Linked DNA regions of Sphaerotilus montanus. Each later gene encodes a partner of the first gene's protein in a complex. Links are inferred from orthologs where the notes say so. Each region holds a gene or a part of one and is shown in the gene's direction. Other genes may lie near its edges. The genes, in order: BDD16_RS15015, BDD16_RS19865 and BDD16_RS19860.

The links.
Region 2: the proteins of BDD16_RS15015 (region 1) and BDD16_RS19865 are in contact, whole or in part, in a cryo-EM structure (PDB 9GE8), measured with the Escherichia coli proteins. The link is inferred for Sphaerotilus montanus from one-to-one orthologs.
Region 3: the proteins of BDD16_RS15015 (region 1) and BDD16_RS19860 are in contact, whole or in part, in a cryo-EM structure (PDB 9GE8), measured with the Escherichia coli proteins. The link is inferred for Sphaerotilus montanus from one-to-one orthologs.

What each region holds. Positions count from the first base shown.
Region 1 is NZ_JACCFH010000001.1:3,277,233-3,283,947, reverse strand. The notes cover bases 1,977-5,070. They hold BDD16_RS15015 (ABC transporter permease), read left to right. Parts: upstream 1,977-2,279; coding sequence 2,280-4,862; downstream 4,863-5,070. Other genes in these bases: BDD16_RS15010 (chemotaxis protein CheW), read right to left, coding at 4,888-5,070; BDD16_RS15020 (DODA-type extradiol aromatic ring-opening family dioxygenase), read right to left, coding at 1,977-2,183. Outside these bases: BDD16_RS15030 (S1C family serine protease), read right to left, coding at 1-532; BDD16_RS15025 (Nif3-like dinuclear metal center hexameric protein), read left to right, coding at 561-1,313; more of BDD16_RS15020, read right to left, coding at 1,344-1,976; more of BDD16_RS15010, read right to left, coding at 5,071-6,715.
Region 2 is NZ_JACCFH010000001.1:4,359,412-4,366,016, forward strand. Bases 1-2,984 are described here. They hold BDD16_RS19865 (ABC transporter ATP-binding protein), read left to right. Parts: upstream 1-1,150; coding sequence 1,151-1,819; downstream 1,820-2,984. Other genes in these bases: phaR (polyhydroxyalkanoate synthesis repressor PhaR), read left to right, coding at 1-462; BDD16_RS19860 (arylesterase), read right to left, coding at 475-1,152; rlmB (23S rRNA (guanosine(2251)-2'-O)-methyltransferase RlmB), read left to right, coding at 1,847-2,596; BDD16_RS19875 (hypothetical protein), read left to right, coding at 2,593-2,937; BDD16_RS19880 (MFS transporter), read left to right, coding at 2,934-2,984. Outside these bases: more of BDD16_RS19880, read left to right, coding at 2,985-4,106; BDD16_RS19885 (hypothetical protein), read right to left, coding at 4,126-4,290; BDD16_RS19890 (RNA-guided endonuclease InsQ/TnpB family protein), read right to left, coding at 4,309-5,586; BDD16_RS19895 (FAD-dependent oxidoreductase), read right to left, coding at 5,631-6,530.
Region 3 is NZ_JACCFH010000001.1:4,358,725-4,361,698, reverse strand. It holds BDD16_RS19860 (arylesterase), read left to right. Parts: upstream 1-1,135; coding sequence 1,136-1,813; downstream 1,814-2,974. Other genes in the region: BDD16_RS19840 (RelA/SpoT family protein), read right to left, coding at 2,832-2,974; phaR (polyhydroxyalkanoate synthesis repressor PhaR), read right to left, coding at 1,826-2,419; BDD16_RS19865 (ABC transporter ATP-binding protein), read right to left, coding at 469-1,137; rlmB (23S rRNA (guanosine(2251)-2'-O)-methyltransferase RlmB), read right to left, coding at 1-441. UniProt on the Escherichia coli protein: TesA is a multifunctional esterase that can act as a thioesterase, lysophospholipase and protease.

The sequences.
Region 1 (6,715 bases):
GCAAGCCATCTGCGTCCCCGAAGGTGATCGCCGGCAGCCCGTCGAGCGCCACCTTCAGCACCGCGAGGTCGCTGTCCGGATCGGTGCCGACCACCTTGGCCGCCACCCGCCGACCGTCGGCGAGTCCGATCTCGATCTGGCCGGCGTTCTCGACCACGTGGTTGTTGGTGAGCAGGTAGCCATCGGCCGAGACGATCACGGCCGAGCCGGTGCCGCTGGTCGGGCCCTCCTGGTCACCGAAGTAGCGGTGGAACCAGGGTTCGGCCGGATTGCCCTTGCGCTTGGGGTCGACCGCCACGCTGGTCACCACGCTGACGACGGACGGCGAGGCCCGCCGCGCCGCAGGAGCGAAACTGCCGGGACTCGACGAAGCGCCCGCAGCCACCGCCGCCGGGGCCTGAGAGATGTTCAACTGCACCGGAGCACCGCCTGCCGGCGAAGCGATCCACTGCGGCTTGAGCGTGGCCAGCACGAAGACCACGGCCAGCGCGACCGTGACCGCTTGAGAGAATACGAGCCAGAGCCTGCGCATGGACAAGGAGCAAAGAATGACTGAGAACGTGGCACACAGAACCGGTCTGGCCAACCATCTGGAGCAGTGTCTGGAGGTGGCCCGGTTTGCAGATTATGGTCCCAACGGGTTGCAGGTGGAGGGCCGCGCCGAGGTGCGCCGCCTCGTCAGCGGCGTGACCGCCAGCCTGGCGCTGATCGAGGCCGCGGCTGCGGTCGGCGCCGACGCCCTCCTGGTTCACCACGGCCTGTTCTGGCGCGGACAGGACGGCCGCGTCACCGGCTGGATGAAACAGCGGCTGGCTGCGCTGCTGCGCCACGACATCAACCTCTACGCCTACCACCTGCCGCTGGACGCCCACCCCACGCTGGGCAACAACGCGCAGCTTGGCGCCCACCTCGGTCTGGTCACGGAAGGCACCTTCGGCGACAAGGCCCTGGGCGTGATCGGCCGGCCGGTCGACGGCGCCTGCACGCTGGAGGCCTTCGCGGCCCGGGTCGGCACGCGGCTCGGCCGCACGCCAGTGGTCGCGCCAGGCGATGGGCGCACGGTGCAGCGCGTGGCCTGGTGCACCGGCGGCGCGCAGGGCTGGTTCGACTCTGCGATCGCGGCCGGAGCCGATGTCTACCTGACCGGCGAGATCTCCGAGCCGCAGGCCCACATCGCCCGCGAGACCGGCGTGGCCTTCATGGCCTGCGGGCACCACGCCACCGAACGCTACGGCGTGCAAGCCCTCGGCGCGCATCTGGCCACGCAGTTCGGTCTCGCGCACCAGTTCATCGACATCGACAACCCGGGCTGAGCCACGCCACGCCGGACGGCGCGGCGGTCCTCAGGCCAGCGCCGCCGCCAGCGCGCCGGCGTGCGGGCCGAAGGCGAAGCTGTCCATCGCCAGCACACCCGCATCGACGCTGCGGTGGATGGCCACGGCCGGCGACACCTCGCCCCCCGCCCCTGCGGCGATGTAGAACGGCAGCCAGTGCTCGTCCGTCGGGTGCTGCAGCGCGGCGCCGGGGGCCTGCTGGCGGTAGTCGAGCAGTGCGGGCCAGTCGCGCGCCGTGCCGCGGGCGTGCACCCAGTCCTGGAAGGCGGCCACGTCCGGCTCGATCTGCCCTTCCGGTACCGAGCGCGGACCGAAGAAGCGCCGCAGGTTGTGCGTCATCGCGCCGCTGCCGATGACGAGCACGCCGTCCTCGGCCAGTGCCGACAGCGCGCGGCCCGCGGCCCAGAGCTGTGCCGGGGTCCAGGTCGGCACCAGCGTCAGCGGCACGACCGGCACCTCGGCCCCTGGCCAGGCGCGTTTCATCACCGTCCAGATGCCGTGGTCGAGGCCGCTGGCGTCCACCGCCTGCGTCGGGATGCCCGCCTCGCCCAGCTGGCGCGCCACGGCATGGGCCAGCAGCGTGTCGCCGCGGGCGTCGTAGCGCTGGGCGTACAGCTCGGCCGGGAAACCGCCGAAGTCGTGGATCGCCTCGTGGCGGGCGCCCGCCAGCGCCATCGGCTGCCGCGTCGACGAGTGCGGCGACACCACCACCGCCGCCCGCGGCCGGCCGAAGGTGCAGTCGATGGCCGGGCCGAGCCGGTCGAGGAACTGCGCAGCCGGCGAGGTCTCGATGGCGATCATCGGCGAGCCGTGCGACAGGTAGAGCGGAGGCAAGGAGTGTGTTTGCATGGTGCCCTCATTGAAGCGCAGCGTTCGGCCTCCGCCATTCTGTGCCTTTGCACACAGCATTCGGCCGGTACGGGCGCGGTGGTGTACCTTGGCGGCATGAACACCCACGCCGCCGCCCAACCCTCCGCCCCGAACAAGCCGCCCTCGGTGCTGCAACTGGCCTGGCGGCAGCTGCTGCGCGACTTCCGGGCTGGCGAGTTGCGGCTGATGCTGGTGGCCGTGGCACTGGCGGTAGCGGCGATCTGCAGCGTGGGCTTCTTTGCCGACCGCCTGCAGGCCGGACTGGCCCGGGATGCGCTGACACTGCTCGGCGGCGACGCCGTGGTCGCCAGCGACCAGCCGCTGCCCGCCAGTTTCGAGACCACCGCCCGGGAGATGGGCCTGAAGACCGCCCGCAACGTGCGCTTTCCCAGCATGGCCCGCGCGCCGGATGCGCGCGGCGGGGCCTCGAAACTGGTGTCGGTGAAAGCGGTGTCGGCCGGCTACCCGCTGCGCGGCACGCTGGGCGTCAGCGACAGCGCCACCGGTCCGGTGCGCGAGCAGACCACCGGACCGGCCCCCGGCACCGTCTGGGTCGATGCGTCGGTGCTGGACGCACTGGCCGTGCAGGTCGGCGACCCGCTGCTGCTCGGGGACGCCACGCTGCGCATCGCGCAGGTGCTGCGGGTCGAACCGGACCGGGACGCCGGCTTCATGAGCTTCGCACCCCGCGTGCTGCTGGCAGAAGCCGATCTGGCGGCCACGGGTCTGGTCCAGCCCGCGAGCCGGGTGAACTGGCGCCTTGCGGTGATCCCGACAGACACCAGCCGGCGTGCCGCCGCCCAGGCGGCCGTGCGGGGCTACGTTGCCTGGGTGGACGCCACGGTCGAGCGCGAGCGCCTGCGTGGCACGCGGGTCGAGTCGATCGACAACGCCCGCCCCGAGATGCGCCAGACGCTGGACCGCGCCGGACAGTTCCTGCAACTGGTGGCCGTGCTGGCGGCGCTGCTGGCCGCAGTCGCGGTGGGCATCGCGGCCCGGGGTTTTGCGGCACGGCACCTGGACGCCTGCGCGATGCTGCGCGTGCTCGGGCTGCCGCAGCGCCGCATCGCGGCGATCTACGGGCTGGAGCTGGGGCTGGTCGGCGTGGCCGCCAGTGCGCTGGGCGTGCTGATCGGACTGGCGGTGCACCAGGTGTTCGTCGTGCTGCTGGCGGGTCTGGTCGAGGCCAACCTGCCCGCGCCGAGCGTGTGGCCGGGGGTGTTCGGGCTGGCCGTGGGCATGGTGCTGGTGGCGGCGTTCGGGCTGCCGCCGGTGCTGCAACTCGCCCAGGTGCCGCCGCTGCGGGTGATCCGGCGCGACCTGGGCGAGTTGCGGACCGCCTCGCTGGCTGTGCTGCTGGCCGGGCTGGCGGGCTACGCCGCGCTGCTGATGGTGGTGGCACAGGACCCGAAGCTCGGCGCCATCGCGGTCGGTGGCTTCGCGGCCGCCTGGGCGGTGTTCGCGGGGGCCGCGTGGCTGGCGGTGCAGGCGCTGCGGCGTGCCGTGCCGGAGGTGGGCGCGCCGCGCTGGCTCACGCTGGCCACGCGCAGCCTGAGTGCGCGGCCGGCGCTGGCCGTGCTGCAGGTCAGCGCCCTGGCCCTGGGGCTGATGGCGCTGATGCTGCTGGTGCTGCTGCGCACCGACCTGATCTCCAGCTGGCGCGCGGCCACGCCGGCCGATGCACCGAACCGCTTCGTCATCAACATCCTGCCCGAGCAGGGCCAGGCCTTCCGGCAGTCGCTGGCCACCGCGGGCGTGGCGCGCTATGACTGGTACCCGATGATCCGCGGCCGGCTGCTGGCGGTGAATGGCCGCGAAGTCGGCCCGTCCAGTTACCCGGATGCGCGCGCGCAGCGGCTGGTCGAGCGTGAATTCAACCTCAGCCACAGCGCCGCGCTGCCCGGACACAACGCGGTGGTCGCCGGCCAGTGGACAGCCGACGAGGCCGACGGGCTGAGCGTCGAGGAAGGGCTGGCGAAGACGCTGGGGCTCCAGCTTGGCGACCAGCTGCGCTTCGACATCGCCGGCACGCCGATCGAGGGCCGCATCAGCAGCCTGCGCAAGGTGGACTGGGGCTCGATGCGGGTGAACTTCTTCGTGATGTTTTCGCGCAGCGCCATGCCGGACCTGCCCGCGACCTACATCGCCGCCCTGCGGGCACCCGCCACACCGGGCTTCGACGCCGCGCTGGCGCACGACTACCCGAACATCACCAACGTGGACGTCTCGGCCCAGATCGGTCAGGTGCAGCGGGTGCTGGACCAGGTGATCCAGGCGGTGGAGTTCCTGTTCGGCTTCACGCTGTGCGCAGGCCTGCTGGTGCTGTTCGCCGCGGTGAGCGCCACCCGGGAAGCACGGGCCCGCGAGTTCGCGCTGCTGCGGGCGATGGGCGCCAGCAGCGCGCTGCTGCGGCAGGTGCAGCGGGCGGAATTGCTGGGCGTGGGAGCACTGGCCGGGGCACTGGCCTCGGCTGCAGCGCTCGCCGTGGGCTGGGCGCTGGCGCGGGAGGTGTTCGGTTTCCAGTGGAACCCGCCACTGTGGGTGCCGCTGTTCGGCTCGGCCGCGGGTGCCCTGCTGGCGCAGGGTGCAGGCTGGTGGAGCCTGCGCGAAGTGCTGCGCCGCCCGGTGAGCGAGACGCTGCGGCAGGCCACCAGCTGAGGATGGCGGCCTGCCGTCTGCCGGCTCAACGCCGGCTGACCAGCGAGCCCACGTCCAGGATCAGCGCCACCTTGCCATTGCCCAGGATGGTGGCACCCGATACATCGGGAATGCGCCGGAAGTGGGTCTCCAGGTTCTTCACCACCACCTGCTGCTGCCCCACCAGCTCGTCGACCAGCAGCGCCGCACGCATGCCCTCCGACTCGACGATGACCATGATGCCGGGCGCCGCCTGGCCTTCGGTCGCTGGCGAGCCGAGCAGTTCGGCCAGATCGACCACCGGCAGGTAGTCCTCGCGCACCTTGGCGACGCGGCTGCCCGCTCCCAGGGAGCGGATCGTGTCGGGACCGACCAGGTCGCTCTCGACCACCGACCCCATCGGGAGGATGTAGACCTCGTCGCGCACGGCCACGCTCATGCCGTCCATGATGGCCAGCGTCAGCGGCAGGCGCACCTTGACGCTCATGCCGCAGCCCGGCGCCGAGTCGATATCGACGCGGCCGCCCAGTCCGGTGATGTTCTTCTTCACCACATCCATGCCGACGCCGCGGCCGGACACGTCGGTGACGACCTCCGCGGTCGAGAAGCCCGGCTCGAAGATCAGGTTCCAGACCTGGGTGTCGGTCAGCGAATCCGGCGCCGACAAGCCCCGCTCGCGCGCCTTGGACAGCAGCTTCTCGCGCGACAGCCCCTTGCCATCGTCGCGCACCTCGATCACGACCGAGCCGCCCTGGTGCCAGGCCGACAGCGTGATGGTGCCGTGCGCCGTCTTGCCGCTCTGGGTGCGGACCTGGGGCAGCTCGATGCCGTGGTCGCAGGAGTTGCGCACCAGGTGGGTCAGCGGGTCGGTGATCTTCTCGACCAGGCCCTTGTCCAGCTCGGTCGCCTCGCCGATGGTGACGAGCTCGACCTGCTTGCCCAGCTTGCCCGACAGGTCGCGCAGCATGCGCGGGAAGCGGCTGAAGACGGCCGACATCGGAATCATGCGGATCGACATCACGGCGTCCTGCAGATCCCGCGAATTGCGCTCCACCAGACTGATCGACGACAGCAGCGCCTGGTGCGCCACCGGATCGAGTGCACGGCTGCTCTGGATCAGCATGGCCTGCGTGATCACCAGTTCGCCCACCAGATTGATGAGCTGATCGACCTTGTCGACCGACACGCGCAAGGTCGTCGCGTCCACCGATGCCCCGGCACCGCCACCCGACCGAGGCGCAGCCGCCCCAGGAGCCGGGGTCGGGGCTGCGCTGGCCACCGCGGCGGTCACCGGCGACACGGCGGCAGCGGCCACGGCCGCATTGACCTCCTCCTGCGTCGGCGCACCCGGGTTGCCTTCGTGGAACCCGTAGCCCAGTCCCAGCCCGCTCAGATGCACCAGTCTGCGCTCGACATGGAAACTGAACAGATCCAGCAGCTCCGAGTCGGTACAGGTCGTTGTCACGCTGAAACGGCGCATGCCATCCACCGGCTCACCGAAATCGAGCGGACGCATTTCGCCGAGACCCGGGATCTCGTCGAACAGTTCATGCAGGTGGTTCGCGGCGTTGGCCTGCTCCAGCGGTCCGATGCGCACCTCCAGCTCGCGCTGGCCCGGACCCAGCAGTTTCCTGGCGGCCGCTGGAGCCTCGACCGGAGCCGAGCCCCCCGCCGCAGCCACCGCCACCGCGCCCGCCGGCTGGCTCGACAGGCGCGCGAGTTGCCGGATGTCGGCGACCAGGGTCTCGGTGGCGGGCGTTTCGGGCGTCAGTCCCTGACGGAACGAGAGCTGCCCCCAGAGCGCATCCCCGCCGCGCAGCAGGACATCGACCATCGGTGGCGTCGGCGAGAGTTCGTGGCGGCGCAGCCGGTCC
Region 2 (6,605 bases), 1.1 Mb from region 1 along the record:
AAGCAGATGGTGCTGGACGCGGAAGTCTTCGAGGTACGGGATGCCAAGTCCGGCGACGAACTGACGCGCAGCATCCTCCTGCAGATCATCCTGGAAGAGGAAAGCGCCGGCATGCCGATGTTCTCGACCCAGATGCTGGCGCAGCTCATCCGGTTCTACGGCCACACCATGCAAGGCATGATGGGCGAGTACATGGAGCGCAATCTCCAGGGCTTCGTCGATCTGCAGAAGCGCTTTGCCGACCAGACGGGCGGCCTCTACGAAGGCAAGGCCTTCAATCCGGAAGCCTGGGCGAAGTTCATGGCCGTGCAGCCCCCGGCGATGCAGCACATGATGAGCAACTACTTCGACCAGTCGAAGTCGATCCTCACGCAGATGCAGGAAACGATGCAGAAGCAGGCCGAGACCTTCTTCCCCGGCATGGCGGGGTTCACGCCGCCGACGCCGCCTGCCAAGCCCTGATCCGAACCCGCCTCAAGCCTTCAGCCAGGGCTTGAGCACCGGCCAGACGTTGTCGAGGATGCGCGGGTGTGCCGTCGCATTCGGGTGGAGACGGTCGGCCTGGAACCAGCGCACCGGGTCCGGGTCATCCGCGATGCCGGCCAGCAGAAACGGCACCAGCGCCGCCCCTTGCGAGCGCGCCACCTCGCCGAACATCGCGTGGAAATCGCGCGTGTAGGCCCCGCCATAGTTCGGCGGCACCTGCATCCCCACCACCAGCACCTTGGCGCCGGCCGCCTTGGCCGCCTGCGCGATGGCCACCAGATTGTCCTGGCTGCTCTTGAGGGGCAGACCACGCAGCGCGTCATTGCTCCCCAGCTCGATCACCACGTGCGTGGGCCGGTGCTGCGAGAGCAGGGCGCCGATGCGTGCCCGCCCGCCCGATGTCGTGTCGCCGCTGATGCTGGCATTGACAATGGTGGCCGCGATCTTGTCCCGTGCCAGCCGGGCCTCCATCAGCGCCACCCAGCCGGTGCCGCGCGCCAGCCCGTACTCGGCCGACAGGCTGTCACCGAGCACGAGGATCCGGACCCCGCTGCCTGCAGGTGCCGCCATGGCCACCGGACCCGCAACCCCGAGCGCCACGCAGGACAACGCACGCGCGATACAGTCGCGACGCGTCCAAACAGTGGGGTCATCAGAGTTCAGCATGGGTGTAGCAATCATTGAAGTAGCCGGCGTCAGCAAGCGCGTCCGGGATTCCGTCGGGGAGCTGACGATTCTGCACGAGATCAGTTTTCAGCTCGCGCCACGGGAATCGGTGGCGATCGTCGGCGCATCGGGGTCCGGCAAGAGCACGCTGCTGTCGATCCTGGCCGGGCTGGACACGCCCAGTGACGGCACGGTCCGGCTGGACGGCATCGACCTGTTCGCACTCGACGAGGACGCCCGGGCCGCCGTGCGTGGAGAGCGCATCGGCTTCGTGTTCCAGAGCTTCCAGCTCATGGGCCACCTGAGCGCGCTGGAAAACGTGATGCTGCCGCTGGAGCTGCGCGGCGAGCGCAACGCGCGGGCGCTGGCCACCGAGATGCTCGGCCGGGTCGGGCTGGGGCAGCGGCTCGGCCACTATCCCAAGCTGCTGTCGGGCGGCGAGCAGCAGCGGGTGGCGCTGGCGCGGGCCTTCGTGGTGCGGCCGGCGCTGCTGCTGGCCGACGAGCCGACCGGCAGCCTCGACCACGCGACGGGCGAGTCGGTGATGCAGCTGATGTTCGAGCTGAACCGCGAGATCGGCACGACGCTGGTCCTCGTCACCCATGATCCGCGCATCGCCGAGCGTTGCGACCGACAGATCCGGCTGGAGGCCGGGCGCATGGTCTGAGCCCGCGCTGCGCTACCATCGGAAACTATGTCAGGAACACTACTTTTCGGTTTCCACGCGGTGCAGGTGCGTCTGAAGACGGCGCCCGAATCGGTGCGTGAGGTCCACATCGACACGGCCCGCCGTGATGCGCGCATGCGCCAGTTCATCGAGCGCGCGCAAGCCAGCGGTCGCACCATCGTCGAAAGCGATGGCGCCCGGCTGGACAAGCTGGCCGGCACGACCCGCCACCAGGGCGTCGTCGCACGCGTCACGGTGCTGGCCGTGAACCACTCGCTCGACGACCTGCTCGACAGCGTCGAAGGCCCGCCGCTCGTGCTGCTGCTGGATGGCGTGACCGATCCGCACAACCTCGGCGCCTGTCTGCGGGTGGCGGATGGGGCGGGCGCACACGCGGTCATCGCACCGAAGGACCATGCGGTCGGCGTCAATGCCACGGTGGCCAAGGTGGCCAGCGGCGCGGCCGAGTCGGTGCCGTACTTCATGGTGACCAATCTGGCGCGTACGATGGGCGAGCTGAAGGAGCGCGACATCCTCGTCGTCGGCACCAGCGACGACGCCAAGCAGTCGATCTATGACCTGGACCTGACCGGGCCGGTCGCGGTCGTGCTGGGTGCCGAAGGCGCGGGGATGCGGGCGCTGACGCGCAAGACCTGCGATGTGCTGGTCCACATCCCGATGCACGGGGCGGTCGAGAGCCTGAACGTGTCGGTCGCCTCGGCCGTGTGCCTCTACGAGGTGCTGCGCCAGCGTTCGCGCCAGGGAGTGTCCACATGAGGATGACAAACCATCTGTCCATGCTGCTGCTCGCTGCGGCTGCGCTGGCCGGCTGTACCCAGGAAAAGCAGAACGAGATCCTGCGCAGCGTCCAGAACTGGACCGGCACGAACGGCGTGCTGGAGGTCTACGCGGGTGAAAAGCTCGTCAAGCGCTTCATCAAGATCGACAAGATGAGCACCGCCTACGGCACCGAGGACAAGACGGCCCGGCCGTACCGCTACGGTTACGGTGTGCTCGACGAGAACCTGAACGGCACGCAGGACGACGGCGAGAAGCGCGTCTACTTCGAGGTCAGCGACTACTCGACGTCCTACGTCTTCCACGAGAGCCCGCGTTGAGTCCACCGCCCGCGTCAGATCGCGGGCGGGCAGGGCTGACGGCGCTGTTCGGCGCGACATTCCTGGAGCTGTGCGGCCTGTTCATGTACGGCCCGCTGCTGCTGTTCACGCTCAAGGAGCGCGGCCTGTCCACCAGCACGATCGGCCTGTTCAGCGCCGCGCAGTGGCTGGGCATGGCGCTCGCGACACCGTTCACCGCCTTGTGGGTGCGCCGGCTCGGTGCCCGGGGCGCCTTGCTGCTGAGTGCGGCAGTGCCGTTCGTGGCATTCACGCTGATGAACCTGACCGAGCAGATCGCGGTCTGGACGGTGCTGTACCTGTGCGCTGGCATGGCCGGTTCGCTGCGCTGGATCGTCGCGGAGTCGATGGTGGCCGAACTGGCCCCCGCCGCCCGCCGCGGGCGCATCGTCGGCTTGTTCGAGACGATGGTCGGGCTGACCTTCGTGGTCGGGCCGGCGCTGCTGGCGGCGCTGACCTCGGCCGGCATCGACGCCCACGTGATCCGCTGGCTTGCCACCGCGCTGATGGGGGTCGCATTGCTGCTGAGCTGGCGCGTGCCGGCCCTGCACAGCCACCTGGAGGATCAGGGCACGCGGCTGGGCATTCCCGGGATCGTCGACGCCGTGCGCGCTGCGCCGGTGGTCATGGTCGCGGGGCTGGTGGGCGGCTTCTTCGAGGCGGGGCTGGCGAGCGTGCTGCCGCTGTACGGGCTGGCGATCGGCCTGAGTGCTGCGCTGGCGGCGTTGCTCGTGTCGGCCAGCGGGCTGGGCAGCACGCTGATGATGGTGCCGATCGGCGAACTGGTCGACCGCTGGGGGCGCGTGCGGGTGTGGCGGACGTGCGCGCTGTTGAACCTGCTGGCCACGCTGCTGTTGCCGTGGGTGGGTGAGCTGGGGGCGCTGGCCTGGGTGGTGGCGGTGCTGTGGGGTGGTGCGGGCGGCGGGCTCTACACGGTGGCAATGATCGACATCGGCCACCGGCACCAGGGCGTGGCCTTGGTGAGTGCCACGTCGGTGCTGGTCATGTCCTACACGCTCGGCGGGATGATGGCGCCAGCGCTGGGTGGCGCAGCGCTGCAGTGGTCGCCGCAGTGGGGATTCCCGGCGCTGCTGGCGGCGTGGGCGGCGGTGGGGACCTGGGCGCTGTGGCGTCGCGGCCCCACCGGCTGAACGACCGAGCGGCTGCGCGTCAGGCGAAGGTGTCGCCCATCAGCGTCTTGAACCACTTGTCCATTTCGCTGAAGCCCTGTGCATTCCAGCCCGGCGAGGCCCCCGTGGCTTCCGGGACGCCCTTCATCGTGGCCGTGGCCACGTCGTACTGGAACATCGCGTGCAGCCAGGACGCCTGTTTCATCTTGACATCCTCCCCGCCCTAAAGGACGGGGATTCCGGCGGGCGCGACCGCTTGCGCGGCCGAGCCTTCGGCGGGTTCCTGCTTCCTCGCGGCTGCGCGTCGTCCCCTCACGGGTCTGGCGCGTCTGACCTCCGCTCCACAGGCTTCGGGCCTTGCGACCCAGACCGCGTGTCCCGCGGCCAATATGTTCTTCGCGGCGTTCAGGTCCGCGTTCTCGCTGTGCCCGCACGCTTCGCACGCGAAGCGGGCTTGCGTCGGCCGGTTCTCTCTGGCGGTGTGCCCGCAGGCGCTGCACCGCTGGCTCGTGTACGCCGGGTCCACTGGCACCACTGCACCACCTCGGGCCGCGGTCTTGTATTCCAGTTGTCGCCGTGCCTCGCCCCACGCCTGATCCAGGATCGAGCGGTTCAGCCCCGCCTTCTGTCGCACCCGCTTTCCTGGCGCGCTGGCCGTGCCCTTGGCGCTGGCGCTCATCGCCGCCACCTTCAGATCCTCGATCGCGATCACCGGATGCTCGTTCGCCCACCGCGTCGTCAGCTTGTGCAGCCAGTCGCTGCGCTGCGCCACGATCCGCGCATGCACCCTGCCCAGTCGGTCGATCGCCTTGCGCCGGTTCTTCGACCCCTTCACCTTGCGCGACACCGATCGCTGCACGCGCTTCAGGTACTTCTGCTGCCGCTTCAACGCATTCAGCGGCGCCACGCACTCCCCGTCTGTCGTCGCGGCGAACAGCGTCACCCCGAAATCGATCCCCAGCGTCGGCACCAGCCCCGCCGCCGGGATCACGTCAGCTTGTTCAACTTGGATCGACACGAACCAGCGGCCCCGCTCCTGTGTCAGCGTCCAGTTCCGAACCTCGCCCTCGACCGACTGCGACTGGCGCATCCGCACCCAGCCGAGTTTCGGTGGCTTCAGGCGCTGGTTGTCCAGGTCGAGCTTGCAGTCCGAGGCTTTCGGGAACCGCAGTCCGGCATCTTGGCCTCGCCCGCGAAACCGGGGATAACCGCCCTGGCCCTCGAAGAAGCGCCGGTAGCTCGCCTCCAGTCGCTTCAGCGTTTGCTGCTGCGCCTGCACCGGCGTTTCAGCCAGCCACGCCGTGTCCGGGTCGTTGCGCCACACTGTCAGCCAGCGGCACATCACCGCGTAACCCGAGAACTTCTCGCCCGCCGCCCTCAGCCGCTGCTGCTCGCCGATGGCCCGGTTCCATACCCAGCGGCATGCGCCAGCGAACCGGCGCAGGGCGTGTGCGGTGCCGGGCTTGGGGCGCAACTGGAAGCGGAAGGCTCGAATGGACATGATCGATACTGTATACAAAGCCAGTCAACCATGCCACAGGAAACTCATCCACCAAGCCAACGGCTCGCTGCGCGAGCCTGCGCTCTACCTCCCCGCCCTGAAGGACGGGGCTTCTCGCGCTTTCTGGTGACGTTGTTGCGGTACTCCAGCACCGAGCCGTGCAGGCCCAGGAAGGCGCTCATGAAGTTGTCCTTCTCGACCAGGATGTCCGGATTGGCGTCCAGCACGATGATCTTGCTGCGGGGCTTCTTGAGCTTGAGCCAGTCTGCCAGCAGGCAGGCGCGCTCGTAGGGGCCGGGCGGGCAGCGGTAGGGCGCCTTCGGGATCGTGAGCACGACCGTGCCGCCGGCGGGCATGGCGTTGAGCTGGTTGGTCAGCAGCGTGGTCTGGGGGCCAGCTTTCCAGGCGTGTGGCATCAGGTTCGGATCGGTCAGGCCGGCGACGGGGTCGAACTCGATGCCCGGCGCCAGGACGATCCGGTCCGCCGTCAGCACCGCGCCCGACGCCAGCGTGACCCGCGCCAGGACCGGGTCGATGGCGCGAACCTCCGCGAACACCGTCTTGACGCCGTACTTGGTGCGCAGCGTGTCGTACTTGTAGTTCAGGCTCGCCAGCGTGCGCTGGCCGGTCAGGACCATGCTGCTCATGATGTTGGAGGTGTAGACCGACGAGCGCTCGACCAGCGTCACCTCGACCGCATCGCCCCACATCCGCATGTACTTGGCGAAGGTGGCGCCGGCCATGCCGCCGCCGATGACGATCACGCGGGCCTTCGGGCTGGCGGGCGAGACGGCCAGGGCGCGTGCGGTGTGCTCGTCGGCTTGTGCCTGCATCAGGTCGGCTTCGATGTCCGCATCGGAGCCACCGCCGCCACAGCCGGGCAGGGTCAACAGGGACGAGGAGGCCAGCAGCGTGCCCAGGCCGAGGAAATTGCGTCGTTGCATGGTGGTTTCCTTCAGCGTTGGGTGGACAGCCAGGCCGAGAGCGCGCGCATCTGGGCGTCGGTGTAGCCCATCGCG
Region 3 (2,974 bases), 1.1 Mb from region 1 along the record:
CTCGGCCGCGCCGCTGGCCACCTTGGCCACCGTGGCATTGACGCCGACCGCATGGTCCTTCGGTGCGATGACCGCGTGTGCGCCCGCCCCATCCGCCACCCGCAGACAGGCGCCGAGGTTGTGCGGATCGGTCACGCCATCCAGCAGCAGCACGAGCGGCGGGCCTTCGACGCTGTCGAGCAGGTCGTCGAGCGAGTGGTTCACGGCCAGCACCGTGACGCGTGCGACGACGCCCTGGTGGCGGGTCGTGCCGGCCAGCTTGTCCAGCCGGGCGCCATCGCTTTCGACGATGGTGCGACCGCTGGCTTGCGCGCGCTCGATGAACTGGCGCATGCGCGCATCACGGCGGGCCGTGTCGATGTGGACCTCACGCACCGATTCGGGCGCCGTCTTCAGACGCACCTGCACCGCGTGGAAACCGAAAAGTAGTGTTCCTGACATAGTTTCCGATGGTAGCGCAGCGCGGGCTCAGACCATGCGCCCGGCCTCCAGCCGGATCTGTCGGTCGCAACGCTCGGCGATGCGCGGATCATGGGTGACGAGGACCAGCGTCGTGCCGATCTCGCGGTTCAGCTCGAACATCAGCTGCATCACCGACTCGCCCGTCGCGTGGTCGAGGCTGCCGGTCGGCTCGTCGGCCAGCAGCAGCGCCGGCCGCACCACGAAGGCCCGCGCCAGCGCCACCCGCTGCTGCTCGCCGCCCGACAGCAGCTTGGGATAGTGGCCGAGCCGCTGCCCCAGCCCGACCCGGCCGAGCATCTCGGTGGCCAGCGCCCGCGCGTTGCGCTCGCCGCGCAGCTCCAGCGGCAGCATCACGTTTTCCAGCGCGCTCAGGTGGCCCATGAGCTGGAAGCTCTGGAACACGAAGCCGATGCGCTCTCCACGCACGGCGGCCCGGGCGTCCTCGTCGAGTGCGAACAGGTCGATGCCGTCCAGCCGGACCGTGCCGTCACTGGGCGTGTCCAGCCCGGCCAGGATCGACAGCAGCGTGCTCTTGCCGGACCCCGATGCGCCGACGATCGCCACCGATTCCCGTGGCGCGAGCTGAAAACTGATCTCGTGCAGAATCGTCAGCTCCCCGACGGAATCCCGGACGCGCTTGCTGACGCCGGCTACTTCAATGATTGCTACACCCATGCTGAACTCTGATGACCCCACTGTTTGGACGCGTCGCGACTGTATCGCGCGTGCGTTGTCCTGCGTGGCGCTCGGGGTTGCGGGTCCGGTGGCCATGGCGGCACCTGCAGGCAGCGGGGTCCGGATCCTCGTGCTCGGTGACAGCCTGTCGGCCGAGTACGGGCTGGCGCGCGGCACCGGCTGGGTGGCGCTGATGGAGGCCCGGCTGGCACGGGACAAGATCGCGGCCACCATTGTCAATGCCAGCATCAGCGGCGACACGACATCGGGCGGGCGGGCACGCATCGGCGCCCTGCTCTCGCAGCACCGGCCCACGCACGTGGTGATCGAGCTGGGGAGCAATGACGCGCTGCGTGGTCTGCCCCTCAAGAGCAGCCAGGACAATCTGGTGGCCATCGCGCAGGCGGCCAAGGCGGCCGGCGCCAAGGTGCTGGTGGTGGGGATGCAGGTGCCGCCGAACTATGGCGGGGCCTACACGCGCGATTTCCACGCGATGTTCGGCGAGGTGGCGCGCTCGCAAGGGGCGGCGCTGGTGCCGTTTCTGCTGGCCGGCATCGCGGATGACCCGGACCCGGTGCGCTGGTTCCAGGCCGACCGTCTCCACCCGAATGCGACGGCACACCCGCGCATCCTCGACAACGTCTGGCCGGTGCTCAAGCCCTGGCTGAAGGCTTGAGGCGGGTTCGGATCAGGGCTTGGCAGGCGGCGTCGGCGGCGTGAACCCCGCCATGCCGGGGAAGAAGGTCTCGGCCTGCTTCTGCATCGTTTCCTGCATCTGCGTGAGGATCGACTTCGACTGGTCGAAGTAGTTGCTCATCATGTGCTGCATCGCCGGGGGCTGCACGGCCATGAACTTCGCCCAGGCTTCCGGATTGAAGGCCTTGCCTTCGTAGAGGCCGCCCGTCTGGTCGGCAAAGCGCTTCTGCAGATCGACGAAGCCCTGGAGATTGCGCTCCATGTACTCGCCCATCATGCCTTGCATGGTGTGGCCGTAGAACCGGATGAGCTGCGCCAGCATCTGGGTCGAGAACATCGGCATGCCGGCGCTTTCCTCTTCCAGGATGATCTGCAGGAGGATGCTGCGCGTCAGTTCGTCGCCGGACTTGGCATCCCGTACCTCGAAGACTTCCGCGTCCAGCACCATCTGCTTGACGTCGGTGAGCGTGATGTAGCTGCTCGTCTGGGTGTCGTAGAGACGGCGGTTCGGGTATTTCTTGAGCACGCGCGGTCCGTCGGGCTGACCTGTTGTGGCCGTTTCCGCGGCGCGGCGATTCGATGGCATGCAACTCTCTCCTGTGTGCGTGTGCACAAAGATTCTAGGCAGCCCTTGGGGCGACCCTTCGCTAGGGTTTGCCCCGGACTTCACCCAGATCAACGGGTACGAACGGTGTGCGACGACGCAAACAATGAAAAAGGCGCTGACAGAGCCTGTCAGCGCCTTTTCATTTTTTCAATCTGGTAGGCGCAATTGGATTCGAACCAACGACCCCCACCATGTCAAGGTGGTGCTCTAACCAACTGAGCTATGCGCCTAAGGGTCTTGCGATGAACTTCAAAGTCTTCTGGTAGGCGCAATTGGATTCGAACCAACGACCCCCACCATGTCAAGGTGGTGCTCTAACCAACTGAGCTATGCGCCTGAAGAGCCTCGAACTATAGCGTGTTTTTAGATTCCGTCAATCGTTTTCAGGTACTTATTTTCTTCGGGCACTTTGGACCCCGTTCACCTCTGCGACCTGGCGCAGTACGTGGGCCAGCGCGGCCGAGTCCCGCACCTCGATGGTGAAGGTCATCCGGGCCGTTTCACGGACGGTCTGGGTGTTCACACCGATGACGT